Regions from separate parts of the Sorangium sp. So ce726 genome, predicted to be linked through region 2. Evidence: riboswitches for the same ligand, from Rfam matches in the RefSeq annotation. Region 2 holds a riboswitch; the other holds the start of a gene.
The links. Region 2 has a riboswitch for cobalamin ahead of WME79_RS21840 (ribonucleoside-diphosphate reductase subunit alpha). Riboswitches for the same ligand answer to the same signal wherever they lie in the genome.
Positions count from the first base shown of each region.

Region 1: linked by a shared signal. The riboswitch ahead of WME79_RS04820 (TonB-dependent receptor) and the one ahead of WME79_RS21840 (ribonucleoside-diphosphate reductase subunit alpha) in region 2 are both predicted to bind cobalamin.

Region 1 is NZ_CP150349.1:1,295,575-1,302,984, forward strand. Features, by position in the region: gene WME79_RS04800 (haloacid dehalogenase type II) at 1-117, opposite strand, end outside; gene WME79_RS04805 (LysR family transcriptional regulator) at 310-1,248, shown strand; gene WME79_RS04810 (hypothetical protein) at 1,236-1,730, opposite strand; gene typA (translational GTPase TypA) at 1,798-3,684, opposite strand; cobalamin riboswitch at 3,847-4,054, shown strand; gene WME79_RS04820 (TonB-dependent receptor) at 4,293-6,494, shown strand; gene WME79_RS04825 (hypothetical protein) at 6,508-7,002, opposite strand.
Region 2 is NZ_CP150349.1:5,839,421-5,846,830, reverse strand. Features, by position in the region: gene WME79_RS21845 (ribonucleotide-diphosphate reductase subunit beta) at 1-295, opposite strand, end outside; gene WME79_RS21840 (ribonucleoside-diphosphate reductase subunit alpha) at 355-2,784, opposite strand; cobalamin riboswitch at 3,115-3,322, opposite strand; gene WME79_RS21835 (NAD-dependent protein deacetylase) at 3,461-4,327, shown strand; gene WME79_RS21830 (prolyl hydroxylase family protein) at 4,361-4,936, opposite strand; gene WME79_RS21825 (helix-turn-helix domain-containing protein) at 5,059-7,410, shown strand, end outside.

The DNA of each region.
Region 1 (7,410 bases), 4.5 Mb from region 2:
CGGCGCCGGCCCATGCTGCGCGGCACAGGAGGTGGTCCCGGCCGGGGCCGAGCCCAGGAAGCCCGCCGCGGCCGTACCGGTCACGCGGTGGAGAAACTCACGACGATTCGTCAACATGCCGGCCTCCATCAGATCATCTGACGTGAACCACGCGACCTGCGAGAGCGCGAGTGCGCGGGTGCGGGAACGCACGCGGGAGAGCATGCGCGGTCCACCGTTGCCCGGGGATCCACCATCGACGTAGACTCGCCATGCACCTTTGCATGGCGCGGAGCGCTCTCCGGCAGCAGCGCCCCGCGCCCCGGAGCCATGCTCGACTGGGACGATCTGCGCTACTTCCTCGCCGTCGCGCGGCACGGCAACCTCTCCGCCGCCGCGCGCGTCCTGAAGGTCACCCAGCCGACCGTGGGGCGGCGCGTCGCGGCGTTCGAGCGGCGCCTCGGGGCGAGGCTCTTCCAGCGCTCACCGTCGGGGTTCGCGCTGTCGGCCGCGGGCGAGAGCGTGCTCGGCCACGCCGAGCGCATGGAGCAGGACGCGCTCGCCGCCGAGCGCGCCGCCGCCGGACGCGACGCTGGCCTGAGAGGCCACCTCCGTATCACCGCGTCCGAGTGGCTCGCCACGCGCGTCCTCGGGCCGATGCTCGTCCCGTTCCTCGCGCGCCATCCCGCCATCTCCGTCGATCTCGTCGCGGACGCGCGGTGGCTGAGCCTGCCGCGGCGGGAAGCGGACATCGCCCTGCGCCCCGCCGCGTTCGAGCACCACGAGGTCTTCCAGCGCGAGGTCGCGCGGATCGGGTTCGGCCTCTATGCATCGGAGGCCTACCTCGCCGAGCACGGCCCGCCGGACTTCGACCGGCAGTGCGCGGGCCACTCCCTCGTCACCATGAACGACGATCCTCCGGCGATCGCCGACCTGTCATGGGTGCGCGCCGTCGCCGCGAAGGCCCGCGTCGCCGCACGCACCAACGGCCGTGAGCCCCAGGCGACGATGGGGGCCGCCGGCGTCGGGCTCGTCTGCCTGCCGCGCTACCTGGGCGACGCGACCGCCGGCCTCTGCCTGCTCTCGCCGCCCTCGCCGCCGCCAGGGCGCAAGCTGTGGCTCGGGGTGCACCGCGATACGCGCGGGGTGCCGCGCGTGAAGGCGCTCGTCACGTTCGTCGTCGACGCCCTCGGGCCGCTCCGGAGCGCCCTCGATCCCGGCGCGCGGCCGCGCGCGTCAGGCCACGAGCGCCCCCGCTACCGGCCCTGATCGCGCTGGCACGCCCTGAGCGCCTCGAACGGCGCATCGCACGTCGGGGGCAGGAAATCGGTCGTGCACTCCGAAACGCGCCCGCTCAGGCAATCGAAGAGCGACGCGATCGACGGCGCGAGGAACGCGCAGGGGATCTGGTCCGCGGAGGCGACGGTCTCGCCCGCGCAGTCGAAGAAAGGAGCGGTCAGCGCGTTGCAAGGGCGCTGCTCGGAGAGCAGGTCGGCGCATTGCTCGCGACACCGGAGCTCCGGACACGTGACGCCGTCGAAGAGCGAGCAGAAGAAATCGCACGAGGCCTTCTGCTCTTCGATCGAGGGCCCGCCGGAGCTCGCCGACTGCGAGCCCACGGCCGCGCCAGCGCCCCCGGCGCCATCGGAGCTCCCGGGGAGCCCGTCGACGACGACCGCCCCGCCGCAAGCGCCCGCCCCCGAGAGCGCGACGAGCGAAGCCAGGAAAGCGAAGAGCTGCGTCGTTCTCATCAGGGCATCCTATCGCGCGGCAGGCACGGCAGGGGCGCGCGTCGGACGTTCCGCGCGCCCCCGCCGCTCACTCCACCGCCTGCGATTGCTCGATCGCGTCCTCGCGGCGCTCCCGGCGGTTGCACGCGAGCACCTTCTTGCGGACGCGCACCGCGTCGGGCGTGACCTCGACGAGCTCGTCGCCGTCGATCCACTCCATCGCCGTCTCGATCGTGAGCAGCCGCGGGCTGGCCAGGAGGACGTTCTCGTCCTTGCCGTGGTTGCGCACGTTCGACAGCTTCTTCTCCTTGATCGCGTTGACGTCGGTGTCGTTCGGCCGGTTGTGCTCGCCGATGATCATCCCCTCGTAAACCTCGACGCCGGGGACGATGAAGAACATCCCGCGCGGCTGCAGGTGGTGCAGCGCGTACGGGGTCGCCACGCCGGCGCGATCGGCGACGATGGCGCCGGTCGGGCGGCGTATCATCGGGCCGCCCCAGGGCGCCCAGCCGTCGAACATCGTGTTGAGCAGGCCCGTCCCGCGCGTCGCCGTCAGGAAGTCGCCGCGGAAGCCGATGAGCCCGCGCGACGGGACCCGGAACTCGAGGCGGGCGCGGCCGAAGCCGGGGTTCGTCATCTTCACCATCCGGCCGCGCCGGGTGCTGAGGCGCTCGGTCACGATGCCGACGTAGGTGTCCGGCACGTCAATGACCACGAGCTCGAGCGGCTCCATCACCTCGCCGTCGATCTCGCGCGTCACCACCTCGGGGTTCGAGAGCTGCATCTCGTACCCCTCGCGCCGCATCGTCTCCACGAGGATCGCGAGCTGGAGCTCGCCGCGGCCGAGCACCACGAACGTGTCGGGCACCTCGGTCGGCTCCACCCGGATCGCGAGGTTCTTCATCGCCTCGCGCTCGAGCCGCTCCTTCAGGTGACGGCTCGTCAGGAACTTCGACTGCTTGCACTTGCCGGCGAAGGTCGACGTGTTGACGCCGATCTTCATCTTGATCGTCGGCTCCTCGACCACGATGCGCGGCAGGGCCTCGGGGTGCGCGGGATCCGTGATCGTGTCGCCGATCGTGACCGAGTCGAGCCCCGCGATGGCGACCACCTCGCCTGCGACGGCGCTCTCGACCGGGACCCGCTTCAGCCCCTCGTAGACGTAGAGCATCTTCACGTAGCCGCGGGACTGGCCGTCCTCGGTGAGGAGCGCGACGTCGGCGCCCGACCGGGCGGTGCCGCGGACCACGCGGCCGACCGCGAGCCGGCCCACGTAGTCGTCGTGGGTCGTGTTGCAGACGATGACCTGGAGCGGCGCGTCGGGGTCGCCGGAGGGGCCGGGGACCCGCTCGAGGATGGTCTCGAAGAGCGGCTCGAGGTCCTTCGCCTCGTGCTCGAGCTCTCGCTTCGCCTGGCCGAGCTTCGCCACGGCGTAGAGCGTCGAGAAGTCCATCTGCGCGTCGCTCGCCTCGAGGTCGCAGAAGAGGTCGAACGCCTCGGAGAGCACCTCGTGTGCGCGCGCGTCGCTCCGGTCGATCTTGTTGATGACCACGATGATCGGGAAGCCGCGCTGGAGGCACTTCGAGAGCACGAAGCGCGTCTGCGGCAGCGGGCCCTCGGCGGCGTCGACGAGGAGGAGCGCCCCGTCGGCCATCATGAGCGTGCGCTCGACCTCGCCGCCGAAGTCGGAGTGGCCGGGCGTGTCGACGATGTTGATCTTGACCCCGCGGTACCGGATGCTGGTGTTCTTCGCGAGGATGGTGATGCCGCGCTCCCGCTCGAGGTCGTTCGAGTCCATGACGCGCTCGGCCACGACCTCGTTCTCTCGGAAGGCGCCCGACTGGCGCAGCATGTGATCGACGAGGGTCGTCTTCCCGTGGTCGACGTGGGCGACGATGGCGATATTGCGGAGATCATTACGGGGCATATACGGCGGCGGCCGTGTAGCACGCGACCCACGGAGGAGCGAGCCCATCCTCGCTAGAGCCCGAACGTTCGGCCTGCACGGCAGCCGCCCGGCGAGGCGCTTGGGGCGCTTGGATGGAGAGCGCGAGGCGCGCGCGTGGCGCGGATGAGCCCGGGCGCGCCGAGCGGGCGAGGGGAGCGCTAGCGATTGACAGCCGAAGGCGCACGGCCATAGGGTGCGCGCCGTGCTGGTGCCCGGGCGCTCGCCTGGGCCGAAGAGGGAACCCGGTGAAATTCCGGGGCTGCCCCGCAGCGGTAAGCGAGAACGACCTCCACCCCATGCACTGGCCCGCCGAGGGCTGGGAAGCGGTGGACAGTAGGGAGCCGGCCAGGCCGGAGCGCTCGCGAGCCCGAAGACCTGCCAGCGCCCGGCGGCGGGAGACATCCGGCGCCGGTTCGACCTGGGAGCCTCGAGGGAGGCGGTGAGGTCCGAGCCGGTGCAGCTCTGCCTCTGCCACGTCCCGGATACCGAACCGCCCCCCGCGTCGCCTTCCGGTCGCCCGTGGGGGCGAGAGGTCGGTCCAGCGCACCGTGCGATGGCCAGCCATTTCGTCCTCGCGGAGCTCGACGCGAGCGGCCCGACGCCGCTCCGCGCGATTGCGGCGAAGGAGGACACGAATGCTGCGCGAGACGGTCACGACGAGCCACGGGCACCGCCATCCATTTCATCTGCTCGCCGCGTTATCCATGGTGCTGGCCGCCGCGCGGCCCGCGCGCGCCGAGGGCGACACCCCCGAGGCGCCCGCTGCCCCGCCGGAGGCCGCCGCTGCAGCGCCCACCGGTGAGGGCGCGCCCGCGGGCGACGCCGCGATCGAGGTCACGATCCAGGCGGAGAAGCCGGGCAGCGAGGCCGCGTCGCGCGTCTCCGTCGGACGCCGGGAGCTCGAGCTCAGGCCGAGGCTCCGGCCGGGCGACATCCTCGAGTCGGTCCCCGGGCTCTTCGCCGTGCAGCACGCGGGCGGCGGCAAGGCGAACCAGTACTTCCTCCGCGGGTTCGACGCGGACCATGGGACCGACGTCGCCTTCTTCGTCGACGGCGTGCCCGTCAACATGGTCAGCCACGGCCACGGGCACGGCTTCACCGATCTCTACTTCATGATCCCGGAGCTCGTGACAGGGCTCGACGGCTACAAGGGGCCTTATTACGCGAGCATCGGCGACTTCGGTACGGCGGGCGCCGTCAACCTGCGCTTCGCCGAGAAGCTCGAGGAGAGCTACGCGCAGGTCAGCCTGGGGCAGTACGGTATCCAGCGCGGCCTCGTCATCGCCTCGCCGGATCTCGGCGACGCGTGGCGCGCGGTGGCCGCGGCGGAGATCTACCGGAACGACGGGCCGTTCCTGAGCCCGGAGCGGCTCAAGCGCTTCAACGTGTACCTGCGGGCCACGCACGATCTCGGCAACACCGGGAAGGTCCAGATGACATGGATGTCGTACGGATCGACCTGGCACGGCTCCGGCCAGATCCCCGCGCGCGCCGTGTGCGGCGAGGGCGAGCAGGGCGGCCTGAACCCGCCGCCCTCGGCATTCGGACAGCCGTGCATCGACCATTTCGGCGCCGTGGATCCGACCGAGGGCGGGGCGACCGAGCGCCATATGGCGTCCGTCGCTTACTCGACCGCGTGGCGGGACGCCGATCTGAGCGCGCTGGCCTACCTCGTCCGTTACCGCTTCACGCTGTACTCGAACTTCACGTTCTTCAGCGAGGACCCCGTCCACGGCGATCAGATCGAGCAGAACGACGACCGCACCGTCGGGGGCGCCGATCTCCGGTTCCGCAGGCAATACGAGTTCGGCGGGGCGAGGTTCACGACCTCGCTCGGCGCGCAGATCCGCGCGGACGCGATCGACAAGTCCCTCCACCACGACGAGGCGCGCGAGCGGATCGAGGAGAAGAGCAGGACCCACGTCGACGAGAGCCAGATCGGCGTCTACGTCGAGCAGGACGCCCGGCTCCGGCGCTGGCTCCGCGTCGTGCTCGGGGCGCGCGGGCAGTGGATCGACGTCAACGTGGACGACCCAGGCGAGGACCTCGAGGCGGCAGGGAACAGGTCGAGCGGCGCCCGGGGACAGATGCAGCTGCTCCCGAAGCTCACGGCGATCGTGTCGCCCGCCGAGGGGGTCGATCTCTTCGCCCACTTCGGTCGGGGCTTCCACTCGAACGACGCGCAGGGCGCGGTGCTGGGCGAGGGGGCGGCGACGCTGATCACGCCCGCGATTGGCTACGAGGTCGGCGTGCGGGTCGCGCCCTTGCGCGGCCTGTCCCTGAGCGGGGCCGCTTTCCTGCTCGACCTGGACTCGGAGCTGGTCTGGAGCGGCGACGCGGGCGAGACCGAGGCGTCGGGGCAGACGCGGCGCTACGGGATCGAGATCGGCGGGCGCTACCGGCTCAGGAGCTGGCTCTTCGCGGACGTGGACGCGACCTTGACCCGCGCGCGCTTCCGCGAGAACGCCGGCAACGCGAGCGCGGTCGCCCTCGCGCCGACCCAGACGCTGACCGCGGGCGTCGGCGTCCGCCCGACGTTCGGCGCGTTCACGCCGTTCGCGGCGCTGCGGGTCAAGGCGATCGGCGCGCGGCCCGCGACCGAGGACGAGTCGCTCACCGCCGAGGGGTTCACGGTCGTCGACGCCAACGCCGGGCTGCGGTGGAAGAACGTCGAGGTGGCCGTGGACATCCAGAACCTCTTCGACACGACGTGGCGCGAGGTCCAGTTCGCGAGCGAGTCGCGGCTGCGGTACGAGCCGGCCGCGGTCACCGGGATCCACTACTCGCCGGGTTGGCCGTTCACGGCGATCGGGCGGGCGACGCTGTACTGGGAGTAGGCGCGGCGCCGGCTCATGTCCGGCGGAGGTCCTCGCGCAGGGCGTCGAGCGACGCCCGGAACGCGGCTTCGCTCACCGCGTCGCCCGACGCCGCGGTCAGGAGCTCTGCGAACATCTGCCAGGCTTCCCGGATGTCACATACCCTGTGCGGATAACGCTGGCGGGCAATGAGCGTGAGCCCTGTCACGACGCTGCGAACCATCGCCGCCTGGAACCCCGAGCCCTCGAAGACGACCGCTGAACACCTGATGGTTGCGCTCGCCTCCGCGAGGAAACTCGCGATCGCCCTGCGCGCGGGCGCCGGCGGCAACGACGCCCCGCTCTCGACGAGGGTGAGCAGCCCTATGCCGCGCGGGTGCTTCTTCGCGAACTCCGCGCACGCGTCCCTCAGGTGGCGCGCGCCGTCCTCGGTCGTCTCGCGGCGCCAGATGACACAGAAGATCTGGTGCCAGGAAGCCAGGACGTAGTCCGGTTGTCTGGTGACCAGGTGCCAGGGGTCAGGATGCATGATCGTGCTCGTTCTGGAGCGGTCGCGGCGGGGATGCTCGCGGCGGCCTCAGCGTACACCGGCCAGGATACACCGGCGTTTCTTCGCCCGCGACACGCACGCACACCAACTCGAGCGTGAGCCACCGGGCGTCGGCAACGGATCGGCGCCGCGCGCTCCCGGAGCTGATTGGCAAGATCAACCCGGTGCCCTCGAGGTCGGGTGGCTCGCACTGGACACGTTCGATGGCTCCACAATCGATGAGTCCGTCTTTGCACTCTCGAACCGCTCCAGCGGGTAGCGGCTGCCCTGCGCGGCCGCCAGCGGGCGCCCTCGAGGCCGGCTCATAGGGCCATTGCTGTGCTCGTCACTCGCCGCTGCCGGCCGCCACGATGACGGCTCGCGGACGCGGAGAGCAGGACAGGAAGG
Region 2 (7,410 bases):
ACGTGTCGAGGAGCGTCAGATAGAACTGGACGTGAAGCGCCTCTTCGTAGAGCTGCCGTGACAGGTACATCCGCGCCTCCGGGGCGTTGATGTGCCTGTACAGGTTGAGGACGAGGTTGTTCGCCACGATGGAGTCTCCCGTGGCGAAGAACGCGACGAGGCGCTGCACGAGGTGCCGCTCCGCGTCGGTCATCCTCCGCAGGTCGGCCACGTCCGTGGAGAAATCGACCTCCTCCACGGTCCACGTGTTCTTGATGGCGGCGCGGTACATCTCGAAGAAGGCCGGATAGGCCATCGGGCGCAGCGTGAGGCACTGGCCCGGATCCAGGAGGCGCGCGGGGCGGCTGACGCGGCTCACTGGCAGGCCTCGCACGCTGCGGGGTTCTCGAGCGCACACGCCACGTCCGCGGCCGCCTTCTCCGGCGGCGCCTGCCCCAAGCCGCCCTCGCGGCGCGGCGCGGGGCCGCCCTCGGTCGTGCGGTCGGGCGCCTCCACGGTCGCCTTGGCGATGCGCGTCGCGGGGCGCGATCGCAGGTAATAGGTCGTCTTGAGCCCCTTCTTCCATGCGTGGAAGTACATGCTCGAGAGCTGGCCGATGGTGGGGTTCTCGATGAAGAGGTTCAGCGACTGGCTCTGATCGATGAAGGCGCCTCGATCCGCGGCCATGTCGATCAGCGAGCGCATCGGGATCTCCCACGCCGTCCGGTACACGGCGCGGAGCTCCTCCGGCAGCTCGTCCATGCCCTGGACCGAGCCCTCCGCGAGCTTGAGCCGGGCGCGCGCCGCGTCGTTCCAGGCGCCGAGCCGCTTGAGCTCCGCGACCAGGTAGCGGTTCATCTGCAGGAAGTCCCCCGAGAGCGTCTCGCGCTTGAAGAGGTTGGACACCTGCGGCTCGATGCACTCGTAGCAGCCCGCGATCGACGCGATGGTGGCCGTCGGCGCGATGGCGACGAGCAGCGAGTTCCTGAGCCCCTCGGCCTGGACGCGCGCGCGGAGCGCCTCCCAGCGCGCCGTGTCCTCCGGGACGGCGCCCCACGCGTCGAACTGGAGCTCTCCGCGCGCGGCGCGCGTCTCGTCGAACGCCGGGTGTCGCCCCTTCTCCGCCGCGAGGTCCGCGGACGTCGAGAGCGCGTGGTAATACACCTCCTCCGAGATCCGCCTGGAGAGCTCCCGCGCAGCCGGCGCGTCGAAGGGCAGGCGCATCTGGAAGAAGACGTCCTGCAGGCCCATGAGCCCGAGCCCGACAGGCCGCCAGCGGAGGTTCGATCGCCTCGTCGAGGGGATGGGGTAGTAGTTGAGGTCGATGACGCGGTCGAGCTGGCGGACCGCGGTCCGCACCGTGCGCGCGAGCTTCTCGAAGTCGAACGCGATCGCGCCGTCCGCCAGTGTGGCCGTGTGGCGAGCGAGGTTGATCGAGCCCAGGTTGCAGACGGCCGACTCCTCGTTCGAGGTCACCTCCAGGATCTCGGTGCAGAGGTTCGAGAGGTGGACGATCCGGCCCGGCAGCGCCGTCTGGTTGCAGGCGCGGTTCGACTTGTCCTTGAACGTCATCCAGCCGTTGCCGGTCTGCGCGAGCGTGCGCATCATCCGCGCGTAGAGCTCGCGGGCCTTCATCGTCTTCCTGGCGAGGCCCGCCCGCTCGGCCTCGACGTAGCGACGCTCGAACTCCTCACCGTAGAGATCGGGCAGATCGCGCACGTCCTTCGGGTCGAACAGGCTCCATTCGCCGTCGGCCTCGACCCGCTTCATGAAGAGGTCCGGGACCCAGCTCGCGAGGTTCAGGTTGTGCGTGCGCGCGGCCTCGTCGCCCGTGTTGTCGCGCAGCGAGAGGAACTCCTCGACGTCGGCGTGCCACGGCTCGAGGTAGACGCAGCAGGCGCCCTTGCGCTTTCCGCCCTGGTTCACGGCCGCGACGGACGCGTCGAGCGTCTTGAGCCACGGCACGATCCCGCTGGAGTGCCCGTTGGTGCTCTCGATGAGCGAGCCGCGCGACCGCACCCGGTGGTAGGCGAGCCCGATGCCGCCCGAGAACTTCGAGAGCATCGCGACGTCGGTGTAGCGCTGGTAGATCGTCTCGAGGTGATCCTCCGGCGAGTCGAGCAGAAAGCAGCTCGAGAGCTGCTCGTGGCTCGTCCCGGAGTTGAACATCGTCGGTGAGCTCGGCAGGTAATCGAGCGACGAGAAGAGCCGGTAGAGCTCGATGGCCTGCGCCGCCGTCTCGGACAGCGCGCACGCGATGCGCAGGAAGAACTGCTGCGGCGTCTCGATGACGAGGCGCGTCTCGGGGTGCTTGAGCAGGTAGCGGTCGTAGAGCGTCCGCAGGCCGAAGTACTCGAGCTCATGGTCCCGCCCCGGCTCGATGGCGTCGTTCAGCTTGCGGGCGTTCTGCGCCACGAAGCCGTGCAGTCGATCGTTGATGAGGCCCAGCCGCCGCCCCACGGCGATGCACTGCGAGAAGGCGTGGATCTCCTGATTGCGGACTTCCTTGTCGATATAGGTCGCGAGCAGGCGCGCTGCGAGCTTCGCATACTGGGGCTCATCGGCGATGAGCGACGCAGCCGTCTGGATGGAGAGCTGATCGAGCTCGCGCGTCGTCGCGCCGTCGTAGAGGCCGCTGATGGTCTTGGTCGCGACGCGGAGCGCGTCGACGTCGGACAGGGCTGCGCAAGAGCGGCTCACCGCCCGGACGATCTTGTTGACGTCCACAGGCTCGCTCGACCCGTTCCTCTTCTTCACCCGCATCGTCGTGTGCGGGAGCGTCTCCTCCGCGCCGGCGCTCGTCATGGCGGGCGCGTGGGGTGCGTGGAGCGCGCGCAACGGCGCCGCGCCGTTGCTCTTCACCAACGGTTCGTTCAGCATGGCATCCTCCTCGTCGTGCTCGTTCCGAGCGGTCCCGGACCGCTCGCGTCGATGCCGCGAGAGCGAAGAAGCCAGCCGATGCGCACGGGTGCGCCAGGCTCTTTGGAGGAGCCCTCGGACCGACCGCTCGCCCCCGCGGGCGAAAGGAAGACAACGCGGGAGGGGGTCGGAACCGGGACAAGCGCGAGAGTCTGCGCCAGCTCGGACCTACCCGCCTCCCTCGAGGCTTCCAGGTCAAACCGGCGCTGGATGTCTCCCCTGCGCAGGATGTTGGCAGGTCTTCGGGCTCACGAGCGCTCCGGCTCTCGCCGGGTTCCTACGGTCCACCGCTTCCCAGCCCGAGGGCCAGTGCGCGTTGTGGAGATCGTTCTCGCTTACCGCTGCGGGGCAGCCCCGGATTCACACCGGGTTCCCTTTTGAGCCCCGGGCCGAAGCCCGAGGCACCAACATGGCCACTACATATGGTGGTGCAGTGAGCCGGTCAAGCGAGATGTTGTGGGGGAGCTCCTTTGCCCGGTTGCATGCTGGGTTGCATGCTCGGTCGCATGGTGGCGCGGTCGACGCTGGCGGTGCGCGCGGCGACGGGCCACAACGCGGTCGTATGCTGCCCAGCGAAGCGCGTCCGGCCGATCCGCTCGACGACCTCGTCGCGCTCCTGCGCGGCAAGCGGATCGTGGCGCTGACGGGCGCGGGGTGCAGCACCGAGTCCGGCATCCCGGATTATCGAGGGCCCGAGACGCGGCGCCGCGCGCGGAACCCGATCCAGGGGCGGGAGTTCTCCCGCTCGGCCGAGATCCGGCAGCGCTACTGGGCGCGCGCCGTGATCGGCTGGGAGCGGTTCTCCAGGGCCGAGCCCAACCCCGCCCACCGCGCCCTCGCGCGGCTCGAGCAGGCGGGGCAGCTCCAGGGCCTCATCACGCAGAACGTCGACGGCCTCCACCAGGCCGCGGGCAGCCGCCGCGTCATCGAGCTGCACGGCACGCTCTCCGAGGTCGCGTGCCTCGCGTGCGGCGCGATGGAGCGGCGCGCCGCCCTCCAGGAGCGGCTCCTCACGCAGAACCCCGGCTGGCTGCGCCTCGCGGCCGACCTCGCCCCCGACGGCGACGCCGACCTGCCCGCCGAGCACGTGGCGGGCTTCCGGGCGCCGCCGTGCCTCCGCTGCGAGGGGCCGCTCAAGCCGCGCGTCGTCTTCTTCGGCGAGAACGTGGCCAGGCCGATCGTCGACGCGGCGTTCGCGCTCGTGGACGCGGCGGACGCGCTCCTCGTCGTCGGCTCCTCGCTGGCGGTCTTCTCGGGCTACCGCTTCGTGCTGCGCGCAGCGCAGCGAGGCATCCCGATCGCCATGATCAACCTCGGCTCCGCGCGCGGCGAGGAGCTCGGCGCGCTGAAGATCGAGGCCCGGGCCGGCGAGGTGCTGCCGCGCCTCGCCGAGGCGCTCGGCGTCGGCGCCGCCGCGGCGCCCGGGTGAGGCGCCGAGCGCCGGCGCACGCGCGGCGCTGGATCACCCGCGCCGGTACATCACATCGCTGCGGAGGACGTACTTGCTCCCCCGTGTCACGGCCGCGCCGCGGTGGAGCCGGCGATGCTCGAACAGGAGCGCCATTCCGCGCCGCGGGGCGATGCTCCGACCGCCCCAGAAATCGGTCGTGCCGCCCTCGAAGTCGTCGTTCAGGTAGATCATCGCGGTGAAGAGGCTCCGCTCGCCGTCGGATCGCACGAACGATCCATCGCCGTGCCAGTTGAAATATTCGCCCTCGGTGTAACGATAGTAGCGGAAACGCTCGTTCAGCCCGACGGCGCGGTGGAGGCCGAAGCTCGGCGGCATCCACGGCGCGAGCCGCTCCCAGAGGCTCGCAGCGAGCTCCGGATCGTCGAGCATGACGCGGCCGTTGTTGCGCACCTCGAGGTTGATCACCTCGCCGCCCCCGATCGGCGCCTGCTCGAAGCCTCGCGCCTCGGCGAGCGCGATGAAGCCCTCGCACTCGTCGGGCGACAGGACGTTCGTCACCGTGAAGATGCGGAGATCGTCGGTGTAGTCGGTGCACTGGGCGGTTCGTTCGGCGTGCAGGGTGCTCATGCGTGAAGCGTGGGTCCGGGCGGACCGGATCCGGAAGGGCGGACCCGGGCAGGACCGGGCAGGACCGGGCAGCGCGGTGGACAGGAGAGCGCCGCATCGCCGATGATCGAGCGCTCGCACCGATGGCACGGGTCTCCAGGGCGGGCCGCAGCGCGGAGCCCGCGGTCCGCTTCAACCACACGCTCCTCCAGCGGGCGCGGCTCGATCTCGACCTGACGCAGGAGCAGGTCGCCGCGTCGATCGGCGTCGACGTGCGGACCTACCGCCGCTACGAGTCGGGCGCCGTCAACGATCCGCGGCTCGGCTTCTCGGTCCGGAGCCCGTCCCGGCGGCGGATCATCGAGCGGCTCGGCGCCGAGCTCGGCCTCGCCGAGGCGGAGCTGCTTGTCGTCGAGGCCGAGGCCGAGGCCGCGCCGGCGGCGGATCCCGCCGCAGAGGACGCGGGTGCAGCGAGCCAGGCCGCGGAGGCGCCCGACGGGGTGGGGAAGGCGCTTGCGGGGGCGGGGGAGGCGCCCGCCGGGGTGGGGAGGGCGCTCGACGAGGAGGCAGGGGAGAAGGCGCCGGCCGGCGCGCCCGCGCCGTCGCAGGGAGCCGCCCCGGCGTGGCGCCCGCTGCACGCGCACACGCTCCAGCGAGCGCGGCACTTCGTCGGGCGCGCAGAGATCCTCGATCGGCTCGCCGTATGGGCCGACGTATTGCCGCCGTCCCCGCGGGTGATCGCGCTCCTCGGCGTCGGCGGGGCGGGCAAGACCGCGATCGCCGAGCGCTTCCTCCAGGGGCTCGGCGACGCCCCGCGGCCTGGCGGGGTGCTCGTCTGGAGCTTCTACGACGACCCCAGGACCGAGGCGTTCCTCGACCAGGCCGTGGCCTACTTCGCGCCGGGCGCGGGCGCCTCGGGCCTGGCGGCGCCGCGGCCGCCGGCAGCGCCCGGAGCGCAGCTCGCGCGGCTGAAAGAGGCGCTGGGGCAAGGGCCGCCGCACCTGCTCGTTCTCGACGGGATCGAGACCGTGCAGGCCGAGGGGGGCGCAGGGCGCGCGCACGGCGAGCTCCACGACGCGCTCCTCCGGCGGCTGCTCTGCGCGATCGCGTCCGGGCTCGGCGGCGCGCGGGCGCTCGTCACGTCGCGCTTCGAGCTCGCGGATCTGTCCGCCTGGGCCGAGGGCGGGCTCGCGACGATCCGGCCAGAGCCGCTCTGCGAGGGCGATTCGGCGTCGCTCCTGCGCCGCTGGGGCATCCGCGGCGACGACAGCGCCCTCGGCGCGCTGTTCGAGACGACGGGCGGCCACGCGCTCTCGGTCGCCGTTCTCGGCTCCTACGTGGGCGCGTTCCTCGGCGGCGACGCGGGGCGGCTCTCCGCGGCGCAAGCGGCGCACCTCGCCGAGGCCGAGCAGGACGACGTCCTCGCCCGCCGCCTGAGCTCGGTGCTGTCGGCCTACGCGCGCGCGCTGCCGCCGGGCGAGCGGGACCTGCTCGCGCGCCTCTCGGTATTCCCCGGCGGCGCGGGCGAGGCGGCGCTGCTTCAGCTGATCCGGGCCGGCGGCGAGATCGCCGGCGCCATGGCGGGGTGGGGCGCCGCGGAGCTCGCGCGCGGGCTCGCCCGGATCGAGCGGCTGGGGCTCGTGTTCGCGGCGCGCCCGGGCGAGCGCTGCTACTCGACGCACCCCTTCGTGCGGCAGCACTTCAAGTCGCTGCTCGGCGTGCCGCCGGAGCGCGTCCACGCCGCGGGGAGCGCGACGGCGCAGCCGCGCCTCGACGAGGCGCCGCGCCGGGCGCCGCGGGAACGCGGGGCGGTCGACGCGTACGAGGCCATCCTCACCGAGCTGCTCGGCGCCGGGCGGGCGGGCGAGGCGTACGAGATCTACGCGCTCGCCCTCGGCGGCTTCGCGCACCTCGGGCTCAAGCTCGGCGACATGTCCCGCGGCGCACGCATCCTGCGCGCGTTCGCCGGCGGCGACGACCCCCGCGGCATGCCGGCCTCGCTGCCCGCGCGCGCGAGGGCATCGCTCGCGTACGACGCGGGGCTCTACGCCGGTGCACTCGGGGATCTCGCGTTCGCGTGCGCCTGCTACGAGGCGCACAACGAGATCGCCGGCGCGCTCGCCGATCCGGCCCCGATCGCGACCGGCCTGCGCACGCTGGCGTACACGGCGCGGCTGCGGGGCGACCTGGCCGGCGCGCGCGGCCTGCTCGAGCGGTCGGCGGAGATCGCCGGCGGCGCCGCGGGGAGCGCCCGTCGCGCCGCGGACCAGGTCCACGTCGTGCGCGCGCTGGCGCTGCTCGCCGCGGTGCTGCACGACCTCGGCGAGGTCGACGCGGCGGGAGAGCACTTCGCGCGCCTTCGGGAGCTGGGCGACGCGCCGGTGGCGCGCCGCGCGCTCTGGGAGGCGGAGCACGCGCTCGCGCTCGGTCGCCGCGACGAGGCGCGCGAGGCCACGGAGCGGAACATCGCCGAGTGCAGGCGGAAGGGATGGGAG